DNA from 2 places in the Inediibacterium massiliense genome. Region 1 is predicted to be linked to the other one. Evidence: predicted binding sites of a transcription regulator. Region 1 holds the regulator's gene; the other holds the start of a gene.
What was found. The regulator LexA, encoded in region 1, represses DNA repair genes until DNA is damaged. The targets are predictions, from matches to a motif close to AGAACANNTGTTCT.

Region 1 (3,885 bases):
ATGATATAGTATGTAATTATGTGTTTTATATGATTAAAAATATTTAAATTTATTCTATATTGATATACTACTCGGAATTTATTCTACTCTATTGGTATTTTTATAATTTGGCCAGGATAAATTTCTAAAGAATTCATTTCATTTATAATACTAATTTCATGAAGAGTTTTTCGAACATCTTTATTCTTAGGAGTAAATTGTTTTGCCAAATTCCATAAAGTATCTCCATATTTTATATGAACCTCTACATACCTTATGTCTTCCTCCTTTTCTATATTTGCTTTTACTGTGATCATAAAAACTAAAGACACTAGAAAAATCACTATGATAATAATCATCATACTATGTAATGGATTTTGCACATAAAAATTTTTTGTTCTCATATCTATCACCTCGAACACTAGTTCTTTTTTATCATTGTAACAGAACAAATGTTCTTTGTAAATACTATTTACAAAATTTCCGAACAGACGTTTGATATTCATAGTGTTGTATGTTATAATAAAAAAAAACATTGTGAGGTGCTTTTTATGGCGCAAAATTTAACAAAACAACAAGAAAAAATATTGAATTATATAAAAACTATTGTAAGTACAAAAGGATATCCCCCTTCAGTAAGAGAAATTTGTGCAGCTGTAGGTTTAAAATCTACTTCTACTGTCCATAGTCATTTATCTAATCTTGAAAAAAACGGATATATTAGAAGAGATCCTACAAAACCTAGAACCATTGAAATATTAGAAGAAGATGGAATCCATAGAAAAGAAACTGTAGATATTCCTATCGTTGGAAAAGTTACTGCTGGAGAGCCCATCTTAGCTGTACAAAATATTGAAGATGCATTCCCTGTTCCTGCAGAATTTTTAGATCACCATAATTATTTTATGTTAACCGTAAGGGGAACAAGTATGATTAATGCAGGAATATTAGATGGAGATTATGTCTTAGTCAAACAAAAAAGTACAGCTGAAAATGGAGAAATTGTAGTAGCACTCTTAGAAGACGAAGCCACTGTAAAAAGATTTTTTAAAGAAAAAGACTGCATAAGACTGCAGCCTGAAAATCCTTCTATGTCTCCTATTCTTACTAAAGATGTAACTATATTAGGAATCGTAAAAGGAGTATTTAGAAAATTATAGTATAGAAAAAAATAATGTGGACATACTTTGAATATGAGAATAAGATGAACAAATATTTTAGTCCCCCTTTAATATTTGACTTTTCATCCTATTCTCTTTTTTTAATATTTTATAAATCTAAAATCATTTATAAATAAGTTCAATATTTAAATTCTAAACTGTTTGATCAGCACTTCTAGTTCTTCTGCAATTTTTGCTAACCCTTCACTAGAATTTGCAATTTCTTCAATAGATGCAGACTGTTCCTCTATAGAAGCTGAGGCTTCTTGTGTTCCTGCTGCATTCTCCTCTGCTATAGCAGATAAATTTTGCATAAGATCAACTAATTTATTTTTATTCTCTGTCATGTGCCCTGCTGAGGTATTCAATTTAATAATTACATCTTTAACAGATTCAATAGCCTGTGCAATGGAATCAAATTTCACTTGCGTTTCTCCTACACTTTGCTTTTGTTGATCTGCAATTTTTTTTACTTGATTCATTCCTTCTACTGCATTTTTTGATTGTTCCTTTAACTCATCGATTACAGATTTAATTTCTTCTGTAAAACGATTAGAATCTTCAGCTAGTTTTCTGATTTCATCTGCTACTACTGCAAAGCCTCTTCCTGCTTCTCCAGCACGAGCAGCTTCAATAGCTGCATTTAAAGCTAATAAATTGGTTTGATCTGCTATACTTTGAATCATTTCACTAGCTGTTTCAATTTTTTCAGCATTTTCATTATTTCTTAAAATAATATCATATATATTTTGTGCTGCTTGATTATTTTGATCTGTATGATCTACAAGAATGCTTAATATTGAAAATCCTTCTTCTTTTTCTTTTTCAATCACTTGAGTTGCTTGATTCAATTCTTTTAAACACTTCATGTCTTGTTCAATTAAATCATTCATTTGATCTACATGATGAGCAGAAATTTCTGTATCCCTTGCCTGATCACTAGCCCCTTTTGCGATTTCTTCTATCGTCTTTGCCACTTCCTCTGAGGCTATGGCTGATTGCTCTGTAGTCGCTGTCAATTCTTCCGATGAGGACGCTATATACTTAGAAGATTCCGTAGTTTTTACAATAAAATCTTTAACAGCATCCTCCATTCTTTTTAGTGAATGAACCATACTACCTATTTCATCTTTTCTATTTTCATAATTAAATTTTTTAAAACTTTCATCCGTTTGAAAATCTAAATCAGCTTGCTTATTAATGACTTTTGTAATATCTACAATTGGTTTTGAAATCGTTCCACTTACAAAATAAGTAATTACTGCTCCTATAAGAATTGCAATTGCTGTTAATATCATTAAAATATTTTGAAGATGATTTACTTCTTTTAGAACTTCTTTAGCATCTACGCTTACTATAATAATCCAAGGAGTTCCTTCTATTGGAGAAAATCCTACAATTCTATCTGCTCCGTCATAAAAATAATCTCCACTACCAGCTTCTCTTTTTAATATTTTATTTTTCATCAGTTCACTAAATTGATGAAGCTTTGGATTTTCTTTAGCATTTTCTACAATATTATCTTGTTTCATAACTAATTCTATATTTTGATTTCCTACAACAATTCCTTCATTATTGATAATACTTGTATAGCCAGTTTTTCCATAAGTTATTTTGCTTGCTATTTTACTTAATGTATTGGCTTCTTTCACTCCATAAAATACTCCTTTGGTATTATCACTTAAAATAATAGGAGCTGTATAAGTCATCACAGGCTTATTTATTTTTTTACTAATAATCAAATCTGATGCATTCAGCTCTCCTTTTAAAGCTTTTTGAAAATATTCTCTACTACTTATATCTACTATAGTTGGTATATCTTCTAAAAGCGTACTAGATCCATTTTCATCCGCCAAACCAAACCGAAGATACCCTGTTCTTTTCGCTTCTTCTGTACAAAAAGCTATCTTTTGTTCTAAAGGAATATTTTTATCTTGTATAATTGGATTTTGAGCTAAAGAATCTACATATCTTAGGTCTACTTCAATTTCTGTTTCTATATATTTTGCATTAGCTTGTGCTATCTTCTTTAAATTTTCATGAGCATCTTTTACTAACTCTTTACTAAAGATATTCATACATACAAAGGATAGTCCTATACTTAAAATAAATATGACACAAGTAAAAATAGCAATTAACCTAGTTTTTAAAGATTTCATAATATACCTCCATTGTTTATAAGGTAGTATCAAATACAATACTACTTTTGTAATTAAAAATTTCATATGTTAAGAGTCACATAGTTCTTAAACAAGCAATCCCTCCTTTCAATATATAATTAGAAAATATTGCAACTCTTATAAATATTAGATTTTAATATATTAGCAGGTTGTTGAATAACTAAAATGACCAGTAAAAAAGTCGCCCAATGTCTAGCATCATGTTACAAACCACACAAAACAATCACTAGAAAGAACGACTATAATGATAGTAACAATTCACAAGATACTTGATAACCCTACAAGTTTCATTGGAATAAATAGCAATTCTAGAAAATAGATATTTCTAAAAAACTCTAAACTAATTATTCAACCAGCTATATTAAAATTATTACATATAGTTAAATTATACAATTTTCTACAATGTTTTACAACTCGTTTTCAAAGCAATACTATATATAAAATGTATAATTTCTATTATTTTCTTTTATTTCATCCAAGCTTATTGCCCTAAAAATCCATTTGTATTTTAAAAAACAATTGAGTATGTTACTACTATAATAGCCATCTTTCTAAATATAAATTTT
Region 2 (3,885 bases), 1.1 Mb from region 1:
TTGATTTCACCATCTACCCGTACACGTACATATCCTTCTTTTCTTATTTTTTCTAAAACCTTTACATGCTCTCCTTTTCTTCCCCTTACAATAGGTGCTAAAATTTGAATCTTTGTTCTTTCAGATAATGTCATAATTTGATCTACAATTTGATCTATAGTTTGTTGTTCTATTTCTATTCCACAAATAGGACAATGAGGAGTACCTACCCTTGCAAATAAAAGTCTTAAATAATCATAAACCTCCGTTACAGTTCCTACAGTAGATCTTGGATTTTTATTGGTAGTCTTTTGATCTATAGAAATAGCAGGAGATAACCCTTCTATCAAATCTACATCAGGCTTTTCCATTTGTCCTAAAAATTGTCTCGCATAAGCAGATAAACTCTCTACATATCTTCTTTGTCCTTCTGCATAAATGGTATCAAAAGCTAAAGAAGATTTTCCAGAACCACTAAGTCCAGTCATGACAACAAATTGATCTCTTGGAATTTCTATATCTATATTTTTTAAATTATGCTCTCTAGCACCTTTTACAAATATACTATTTTGTCCCATTCTTTCACCTCAATTAAAGCTGTTCCTTAAGCTTTATAATTTTATCTCTAAGTTGAGCTGCTCTTTCAAATTGTAAGTTTTCTGCAGCTTCCTTCATTTCTACTTCAAGATTTTTAATGAATTTTTCTATTTCTTCTTGACTCATTTGATTTACATCTTTTTTCATTCCATATTGAACATCTTCCTCTGCTACCTTTGTAGCCTCAATAACATCTCTTACTTTTTTCACAATTCCCTTAGGTGTAATATTATGATCTTTATTGTATTTTTGTTGAATCTCTCTTCTTCTATTAGTTTCATCTATAGCTTTTTTCATAGAATCTGTTATTTTATCTGCATACATAATCACTTTTCCATCTATATTTCTAGCCGCTCTTCCTATGGTTTGAATTAAAGATGTTTCAGAACGCAAGAAACCTTCTTTATCTGCATCTAAAATAGCAACTAAAGACACTTCAGGTATATCTAGTCCCTCTCTTAAAAGGTTAATTCCAACTAATACATCAAATACACCTAGCCGTAGGTCTCTTATAATTTCCATTCTCTCAATAGTATCTATATCTGAATGAAGATATCTTACCTTAATCCCCACTTCTTTAAAATAAGAAGTCAAATCTTCAGCCATTTTTTTAGTAAGAGTTGTAATCAGTACTCTTTGCTTTTTATCTACTACATGATGAATTTCTTCTATTAAATCATCAATTTGTCCATGAATAGGTCTTACATCTATCATAGGATCAATAAGTCCTGTAGGTCTTATAATTTGTTCTACTACATTTTGTTGATGCTCCTTTTCATAAGGACCAGGTGTTGCACTTACATAAATAATTTGATGAACCAATTCTTCAAACTCATTAAAATTCAGAGGTCTATTGTCATAAGCAGAAGGAAGCCTAAAGCCATATTCTACTAGATTTCCTTTTCTCGATTGATCTCCTGCATACATACCTCGAATCTGTGGAATAGTTACATGGGATTCATCTATCAGAATTAAAAAGTCATCTGGAAAATAATCTATCAGTGTAAATGGCTTACTTCCTGCTGGTCTTTGAGAAATATGTCTTGAATAATTTTCAATTCCTTGACAAAATCCTACTTCCCTTAGCATTTCTATATCATACATAGTCCTTTGCTGAATCCTTTGAGCCTCTATCAATTTCTCATTTTCTTTAAAGTGCTTTACTCGATCATATAATTCTTCTTCTATGTCTACAATAGCTCTTTCAAGCTTTTCTTTTGTAGTTACATAGTGAGAAGCTGGAAAAATGGATATATGCTTTCTAAGTCCTATTATTTCTCCTGTCAAAGTATTTATTTCTGTAATTCGATCGATTTCATCTCCAAACAATTCCACTCTTATAGCATTTTCTGAAGATCCAGCAGGAAAAATCTCTACCACATCTCCTCTTACTCTAAAAGTTCCTCTTATAAAATTTACATCATTTCTTATATATTGTATTTCAACTAATTTTTTTAAAATTTCATCTCTACTCTTTATAATTCCTGGTCTTAATGATAACACTTGATTTTCATAATCAATAGGGTCTCCCAATCCATATATACAAGATACACTTGCTACAATAATCACATCTTTTCTTTCAAATAAAGCTGCTGTTGCTGAGTGGCGAAGCTTGTCTATCTCATCATTAATCTGCGCATCTTTTTCTATATAAGTATCCGTATGAGCTACATAAGCTTCTGGTTGATAATAATCATAATAACTCACAAAATATTCTACTGCATTTTCTGGAAAGAATTCCTTGAATTCACTGCAAAGTTGAGCAGCCAGTGTCTTATTATGAGCAATGACTAAAGTAGGCTTTTGAACTTTCTCGATCACATTGGCCATGGTAAAAGTTTTTCCTGAACCTGTAACTCCTAAGAGAGTTTGATGCTTTATGCCTTGTTTGATTCCATTACTTAAAGACTCAATAGCCCTTGGCTGATCCCCTGTTGGTCTATATTCTGATGCAATTTTAAATTGATTCATACTAAAAACCTCTCAATCTATATCCATTTCCTTTATACTATACCTAATTTTTTTGTTTATAAACATATTTTTTCCAAACATTTGTTCGTGATTTTATTATATCTTTCTCTATTATTTTCGTCAATCTATTCCTTTTTTAGATGTTTAAAGTTTATATTGTAAAAAATAGTATATTTTTACTATAGACATTTTTTGTTTTACTTAAATACTTTTTTATAAAACATTTTCAATTATTTATGAATAGTATATAATAAAAAGATAGAACATATTTTAGTAATAATACCCTTTTTATTCTAATAATGATAATATTTCTACAAATATGCAATTGTTGTTAGAAAAATTTTGATATATCAATAAAATTGTAGGTGAATTCTGTGATAAATAAAAGCAAAAAAGTAAATTTTTATTTTTTTATTTTGCTTGTAAGTATTCCTTTCATATTACATTATTTTTTTTATTTCTTAGGTAACTGTTTACCTTTTTTCTATCCTGTAATACTATCTTTAATTATTGGATGTATCTGTTTTTATTACTATACGATCAATCAAAGAATAATAAGCACACATCTACAAACCACTAAAGAAATGCAAAAATATAATGAAATGAAAGATATCATACTTCAAATTAGTAATTCTATTGTTTCCATTGAAAATATGGAAGAATTATTAAGACTCTTTGTAAATAGTATGGTACAAGTAATTGATAAAGCAGATACAGCAAGCATTTTAATAAAAAATGAAGATAATCTATTTGAATTTAAAGCAGTACATGGATTTAATTTAGAAGAACTTTCAAAAGTTAAATTATCTTCTGAAGAACTTTTTTTAGGACATCATCAAAATTACAAATCTATTATTATACCAAACCCTGATCATTTTAATTATGAAAAGATGTCCTCCAAAAATTACAATCTATTAAAAAATGCAAAGGTATTACAAATTAAATCTACTATGCGTATGCCTATTCTCATTGATAACCAAGTATATGGAATTGTCAATATAGATAATATTTCTCATGATGGCATTTTTAATGAAGAAGATATTGCCATATTAGAATATTTAACAGGGCAATTAGCAGTTGCTATAAAAAATCTACTTCTTTTTGAAAAAACTTTATTTTTATCTAGATACGACGGTCTTACTCATCTTTATCATAGACATTATTTTGATGAACTTTTTAATAATATCTATCAACGTGCACTAAGATATAATGAACAATTTTGTCTATGTATGATCGATTTAAATAATCTTAAAAAAATTAATGACGTATATGGACATTTAGCAGGAGACTTAGCCATACAACATTTTGCAGATATCCTAAAAAATAATGTTCGATCTT

Region 2: a site for LexA is predicted at 2,622-2,635, ahead of uvrB (excinuclease ABC subunit UvrB). Genes of this name have one in related genera too.

The regions. Positions count from the first base shown of each region.
Region 1 covers NZ_LN876587.1:1,096,428-1,100,312, forward strand. Annotated here, with positions in the region: gene yneA (cell division suppressor protein YneA) at 84-383, opposite strand; gene lexA (transcriptional repressor LexA) at 531-1,139, shown strand; gene BN2409_RS13880 (methyl-accepting chemotaxis protein) at 1,286-3,298, opposite strand.
Region 2 covers NZ_LN876587.1:6,071-9,955, reverse strand. Annotated here, with positions in the region: gene uvrA (excinuclease ABC subunit UvrA) at 1-557, opposite strand, end outside; gene uvrB (excinuclease ABC subunit UvrB) at 571-2,547, opposite strand; gene BN2409_RS08615 (sensor domain-containing diguanylate cyclase) at 3,132-3,885, shown strand, end outside.